3 regions of the Amycolatopsis granulosa genome follow, and region 1 is predicted to be linked to each of the others. Evidence: riboswitches for the same ligand, from Rfam matches in the RefSeq annotation. Region 1 holds a riboswitch; each other region holds the start of a gene.
The links. Region 1 has a riboswitch for S-adenosylmethionine ahead of FHX45_RS20285 (methionine ABC transporter ATP-binding protein). Riboswitches for the same ligand answer to the same signal wherever they lie in the genome.
Positions count from the first base shown of each region.

Region 1 (2,257 bases):
CGCCGCATCGTGGACCTCTCCGGCGTCGGCCCGGGCGATCACGTCCTCGAGGTCGGTCCCGGTCTCGGCTCGCTGACCCTCGGGCTGCTCGGCTCGGGTGCGCGGCTGACCGCGGTCGAGATCGACCCGGTCCTCGCGCGGCGCCTGCCCGCGACCGTCGCGGAGCGCGCCTCGGGGGCCGCGGAGAGGTTCACCGTCCGCACCCAGGACGCCCTGAAGCTGAGGGCCACCGACCTCGCGGACCAGCCGACGCACCTGGTCGCCAACCTGCCGTACAACGTCGCCGTCCCGGTGGTCCTGCACCTGCTGGCCGAGCTGCCGTCGCTGGCGCACGGCCTGGTGATGGTCCAGACCGAGGTCGCCGACCGGATGGCCGCGGGACCGGGCAGCCGCATCTACGGCGTGCCGAGTGTGAAGCTCGCCTGGTACGGCCCGGCCCGCAAGGTCGCGCCGGTGCCGCGCGCGGTGTTCTGGCCGGTGCCCAACGTCGATTCCGCGCTCGTCGCGTTCGAGCGGTCGGCGGAACCGGCGTCGGGCGCGGACCGGGACGAGGTGTTCGCGGTCGTCGACGCCGCCTTCGCCCAGCGCCGCAAGACCCTGCGGGCCGCGTTGTCGTCCTGGGCGGGGTCCGCCGAGCGGGCCGAGGCGATCCTGCGCGCGGCGGGTGTCGACCCACGCACCCGCGGTGAGCAGCTCGGGGTGCGGGACTTCGCGAAGATCGTCGAGAGCAAGTCCTTACCACCGTTGGTGTGATCTCGCACCCTGATCCGGACCTGGGACTTGCCAAGAAGATACGAGGTCCGCTGTACTCTTTGAGGTATCCATCCCGAGCGGCTGAGAGACCTGGCTCGCCGAAGCCGCAGCAACCACCCCAACCGGGGGGCAGGTGCTAACGCCAGGACCGATGGAGGATTCTTGTGTATCGCATGCTGCTCACGAGGCGCCGCGTCGTCGACGAATGTCGTCGCACGGTCTGTGCGTGTCGTCGCTGACCGCTTCTCTTTTCCTCACCGTTTCCTGACTTCGCTTGACCGTCCTCTGTAGACGGTCGCCTTGGTGTGCGGTCGGCGCGTTCGCGCCCGTTGTGCTGGAGCCCTTCGTGATCACTGTCGAAAACCTGACCAAGTCCTTCCCCGGTGCCGCCAAGCCCGTTCACGCCCTGCGGGACGTGAGCGTCGAGGTGCCCGCCGGCGCCCTGTTCGGCGTCGTCGGTCCCGCCGGCTCCGGCAAGTCCACCCTGACCCGGTGCATCGCCCTGCAGGAGAGACCCGACCGCGGGACCGTCCGCCTGGACGGGCTGAACACCACCGGCCTGGACGGGCGGAAGCTGCGCGAGGTGCGCCGCCAGGTGGCGGTGCTGGACGCGCAGCCCGTGCTGCACGCCGACCGCACGGTCGCCGGCAACGTCGCGGCCCCGCTGGAGCAGCTGGGCCTGGAGGGCCCGCAGCGCCGGAGCCGCGTCGGCCGTCTGCTCGACCTGGCCGGCCTCACGCAGCGCGCGGCGCAGCGCCCGGTCGAGCTGACCCCCGGCCAGCGCCGCCGGGTCGCGCTCGCGCGGTCGCTCGCCGCCGGTCCGGCCGTGCTGCTGGCTGACGACCCGACCGCGGGTGTCGGCGCCGAGGAGGCCGGTTCCGTGCTGGCCGTCCTCGATCGCGCCCGTGCGGAGCTGGGCGTCACCGTGCTGCTCGCCACCCAGGACGGCGCCGCGGTGCGGCGGGTCTGCGACGGCGTGGCCGTGCTGGAGGACGGACGGCTCGTCGAGCAGGGCACCGTGCTCGAACTGCTGTCCACCCCGGGCAGCAAGGTCGCGCAGACCCTGCTGCCCGCGATCGACACCCCGCGGACCCAGTCGTCGCGGTACGACCGGTCGGTCGACGTGGTGCTGATCGGGTTCGCGGCCGTCGGTGCGCTGCTGCCGGAGGCCGCTGCCCGGTTCGACGTCGAGCTGGCCACCATCGGCGGCGGGCTGACCCGCGTCGGCGACACCCCGGTGGCCCGGTTCCGCGTCGGCGTCAACGGCAGCCAGGCCGACGCGGCACTGGCGTGGATCGCCGACCGCGGCGCCCACGTGGTGCACCCGAAGGAGGGCCCGAAGAGCATCGTCGCGGCCTGACCGGCTGGCGGTACCGGGGGCGTCCCGTGAACGGGACGCCCCTTCCGCCGGACTCACCGTCCGCGGACGAGGGCGCCGGCCGCGATCGAACCCACCGCGACGATCCCGGCGGCCCAACCGTTCGCGACCGCGAAGCCGTGCACC
Region 1 is NZ_JAANOV010000001.1:4,123,228-4,125,484, forward strand. It holds gene rsmA (16S rRNA (adenine(1518)-N(6)/adenine(1519)-N(6))-dimethyltransferase RsmA) at 1-753, shown strand, start outside; SAM riboswitch class I at 819-911, shown strand; gene FHX45_RS20285 (methionine ABC transporter ATP-binding protein) at 1,100-2,113, shown strand; gene FHX45_RS20290 (MFS transporter) at 2,167-2,257, opposite strand, start outside.

Region 2 (2,257 bases), 2.5 Mb from region 1:
GTGGAGACCGGCGAGCAGCCGGCCGCCTGGGCACCGAAAACCTTGTACGGGGTGTCGTCGACCAGGCCGAGCTTGGCGAACTCGCGGAAACCCTTGTCCACCTTGGTCAGCTGCGAGCCCGAGGCGATCGGCACGACGATCTGCTGCGGGATCCGCCAGCCGAGCTGCTCGGCGACCTCGTAGGCCAGCGTCTTCGAGCCCTCGGAGTAGTAGGGGCGCACGTTGACGTTCACGAACGCCCAGTTCTCGTGCTCGGCAGCGAGCTCGGTGGCCAGGCGGTTGACGTCGTCGTAGTTGCCGTCGACCGCGACGAGGTTGCCGTCGTAAACCGCGGTGGTCAGGACCTTCGCGCGCTCGAGCGAGGACGGGATCAGCACGACGGACTGCCATCCGGCGCGGGCCGCGGCCGCGGCGACAGCGTTGGCCAGGTTGCCGGTGGACGGGCAGGCCAGGGTGTCGAACCCGAACTCGCGGGCGGCGGCGAGGGCGACGGCGACGACCCGGTCCTTGAACGAGTGGGTGGGGTTGCCGGTGTCGTCCTTGACCCAGAGGCTCTTCACGCCGAGAGCCTTCGCGAGCCGGTCGGCCTTCACCAGCCTGGTACAGCCCGGCTCGGTGTTCGGGATCTCCTCGACGTTCGAGGGCACCGGGAGCAGCTTCTTGTAGCGCCAGATGTTGCGCGGGCCGGCCTGGATGTCCTCGCGGCGCACACGGCCGAAGTCGTAGGCAACCTCGAGCGGCGAGAAGTCCTCGGCGGAGACGAACTCCGGGGCGAGCGGCTGGCGGTGGCCCTCTTCCTTGGAGACCAGTTCCACGGCCGGGCCGAGGTCGACGGTGCGGCGGGTGGTGGTCGAATCGAGGGCTGCGGTCATCGCGAGGTTCCTTTCCTCATCTGTCCCGCTGACGCGGGCCGGAATTGGCACCGTGATCGCCAGCTACCTCGCGGAATCGAGATGACAGGCTGACGCCGGTTGCCGGGGCTTCGTCGGGCCGTTCCCTCTGCCCCTCTGGATGAGCGGTATTCGGTTGTGGTGGCTGTCGCCCTCGGGCGATGCCTGGATCACAACATACGGCACGCCGCTCCGGCCACGCCATGCCCCTGCGGGTTTCATCACGCTCCGGAGCTGTCGGTGGCTCGTGGCAGGATTCGGGACGTGACCGCGTCGGCAACCACGTCCGCCCCCCTGCAGCTCGTCCTCGGCGAGGAGGAGCTGCTCGTCGAGCGAGCCGTCCGGAACGTGCTGGAGCAGGCCCGCCGGGACGACCCGACGGCCGAGCTGACGAAGGTCCGCGCGCCCGACGTGACGCCACCCGCCCTGGCCGAGCTGGTCAGCCCGTCGCTGTTCAGCGAAGGCCGGGTGATCGTGCTCGACGGTGCGCAGGACATCGGTCAGGAACTGGCCGACGCGGTGCTCGCGTACGCGAAAATGCCGGCCGACGGGGTCGTCCTCGTCGTCGTCCACACCGGCGGCGGCCGCAGCAAGGCCGCCAAGGCCCTGCCGGCGGCCCTGCGCAAGGCGGGAGCCGAGGTCACCGAGTGCCCGAAAATCACCCGGCCGGCGGACCGGGAGTCGTTCGTCCGCAACGAGGTCCGGCAGGCCGGGGGCAAGATCGACCCCGCGGGTGTCGCGGCCCTGATCGATGCCGTGGGGTCGGACCTGCGCGAGCTGGCCGCGGCCGCGTCGCAGCTGGTGGCGGACTCCGGGGGCCGGGTCGACGAGGAAGCGGTGCGCCGGTACCACCGGGGCCGGGCGGACGTGACCGGCTTCGCCGTTGCCGAGAAGGCCGTCGCGGGGGAGCGTGGCGCGGCCCTGGAGGCGATGCGGTGGGCGCTGCAGATCGGCGTCGCGCACGTCCTGATCGCCGACGCCCTCGCCGACGCGGTGCGCACCATCGCGCGAGTGTCCGCGGCAGGCCGCGGCAACCCGAACCAGATGGCCGGCGAGCTGGGCATGCCGCCGTGGAAGATCCGCAAGGCCCAGGGGCAGTCCCGCGGCTGGACGCAGGCCGGCCTCGCTGAGGCGATGGCCGTGGTGGCGCGAGTGAACGCCGAGGTCAAGGGCCAGGCCGCGGACCCCTCGTACGCCCTCGAACGGGCCGTCCTGGAACTCGCCTCGGCCCGCGACAAGCGCTGATCAGACGATCAGTGGCGCCGGGCGCTGGGGAATCAACCCCATGACCGGCCTGCGGGGCAGGTTGCTCGCGACGTGCGCTGGGGGTGCTGCGGTGCGCATCGAGGGCGGCGCTTGCGCCGGGC
Region 2 is NZ_JAANOV010000001.1:1,662,534-1,664,790, reverse strand. It holds gene thrC (threonine synthase) at 1-872, opposite strand, end outside; SAM riboswitch class I at 886-1,018, opposite strand; gene holA (DNA polymerase III subunit delta) at 1,155-2,135, shown strand.
Region 2: another riboswitch for S-adenosylmethionine. It lies ahead of thrC (threonine synthase); the one in region 1 lies ahead of FHX45_RS20285 (methionine ABC transporter ATP-binding protein).

Region 3 (2,257 bases), 3.0 Mb from region 1:
CCCCGACGGTGTTGGGCGAGCCGGCCTCGTGCCGCTCGGTACCGGTCTGCCAGGCGACGCCGAGGCGGTCGCCGTCGCGGCGCACCGCTTTCGTCGCCCCACCGCCGGCCAGGTACGGATCCGCGGCGCGCAGCCAGTCCGCGCGGCCGACGAGCGCACCGGCACCGTAGGGCGCGTACAGCTTGTGACCGGAGAGCGCGACGTAGTCCACGTCGAGTTCCCGCAGCGAGATCGGCCGGTGCGGGGCGAGCTGGGCGCCGTCCAGCGCGATGCGCGCGCCGTGGCGGCGGGCCACCGCCGCGATCTCGGCCACCGGCAGCAGTTCGCCGGTCACGTTCGACGCGCCGGTCACGACCACCAGCCGCGGCCCCTCCGGGCACGCCGCGAGTGCACTGTCCACTGCGGACACGGCGGCGAGCCGGGTGTTCGGCAGCGCGATCCGCCGCACGTGGGGCCCGCGCCACGGCAGCAGCGCCGCGTGGTGCTCGGTGTCGAACACCACCACCGACGTGTGCCGCGGCAGGCTGCGGGCCAGCAGGTTCAGCGCATCGGTGGTGTTGCGGGTGAACACGACCGCGTCGCCGGTGCGGGCACCGGTGAACCGGCGCAGCACCTCGCGGGTGCGCTCGTAGACCTTTGTGGACACCTGCGAGGCGAACCCGGCGCCGCGGTGCACGCTGGCGTAGTGGGGCAGGAACTCGTCCACCGCGCGCCGCACCGGCTCCAGGCAGGGAGCGCTGGCGGCGTGGTCGAGGTTGGCGTAGCCGAGCTGACCACCGGTGACCAGGGGGACGGCGGCGGCAGCGGTGACGGCCGGGGTGGTGACGCGATCGAGAGCGAGAGTCATCGAGGCTCCTCGGGTCCGGGGACCCGCAGGGGGTCCGCGCTTGCCCGCCGCACTGCGCGACGAGCCAGGTCCTCACCCGGGGCACCCCACCGCGGAAGGAGGGTTGCCGGCCAGCGAGCCGGGGCTTGGCGCTGGCACTCATGACCTACCGCGACACCGTAGCGGATCCGGTCCGCACCGCGCCAGCGGGTCTCACTTCCCGGACTCGCCCATCCAGCGGGCCAGCGGCCCGGCCCGGTCCACCGCGCGGATCCGGCGCTCGGCCGCCTCCCGCGCGGATTCGGTGCTCACGATCAGGATCTGGTCGCCGCGCTGCAGCCGGTCGGTGCGCCCGGGCGGGAAGCTGCGGCCGTCGCGGACGATCAGGCTCAGCGAGGCCCCGGCCGGCAGCCGCAGCTCCGACAGGTACACCCCGTGCAGCCGGGAGCCGGGCGCGATCTTGACCTGGAGCAGTTCGGCCTGCAGCTCGTCCAGCGGCGCCGCGTCGACCTCGATCTCCTTCGGCTCGGCCGCGGCGGACAGCCGGAGCAGCCGCGCGAGCGGGCCGAGCGAGAGGCCCTGCACCAGGGTGAGCACGATGACCAGCACGAACACCGCGTCGACGAGCCGTTGCGCGCCGGGCACCTGCCGGGCGAGCGGGATCATCGCCAGCACGATCGGCACGGCCCCGCGCAGCCCGGCCCAGGCCACGAAGACCTGTTCGCGCAACGGCACCTGGAACGGCAGCTGCGCGATGAGCACCGACACCGGGCGGGCGACCACCAGGACGACGCCGGCGGCGATCAGGCCGGGCACGATCGACTCCAGCAGCCGTTCCGGTGAGGCGAACAGGCCCAGCAGCACGAACAACCCGATCTGGGCGAGCCAGCCGAGCCCCTCGGCGAAGGACAGGGTGTCCGAGCGATGCGGCAGCCGCGAGTTGCCCAGCACGACCGCGGTGACGTAGGTGGCGAGCAGACCGGAGGCGTGCAGCAGCTGACCGGACGAGTAGGCCACCACGCACACCGCGACCGTCGCAAGTGGATACAGGCCGGTGGCCGGCAGCGCGGCCCGGCGCAGCGCCCATCCCCCGGCGAACCCGAGCAGCAGCCCGAGCACGACACCCGCGGCGAGCTCGTACACCACCAGCAGCGGCAGCGACCAGTCGAAGCGGGTGCCCTCGGCCAGCACGACCACCGCCATGTACGCGGGCGCGTCGTTGATGCCGGACTCCAGTTCCAGTGCGCCGGCGAGGCGTCTGGGCACGCCGACACCGCGCAGCACGGAGAACACCGCCGCCGAGTCGGTGGAGGAGAGGACCGCACCCCACAGCAACGCCGTCCGCCAGTCCAGTCCGAGCAGCCAGTGCAGGGCCGGACCGGTGATGGCGATGCTCAGCCCGACCGCCACTGTGGACAGTGCGACGCCCTG
Region 3 is NZ_JAANOV010000001.1:1,144,906-1,147,162, forward strand. It holds gene FHX45_RS05570 (aminotransferase class V-fold PLP-dependent enzyme) at 1-847, opposite strand, end outside; SAM riboswitch class IV at 879-993, opposite strand; gene FHX45_RS05575 (potassium/proton antiporter) at 1,040-2,257, opposite strand, start outside.
Region 3: another riboswitch for S-adenosylmethionine. It lies ahead of FHX45_RS05570 (aminotransferase class V-fold PLP-dependent enzyme); the one in region 1 lies ahead of FHX45_RS20285 (methionine ABC transporter ATP-binding protein).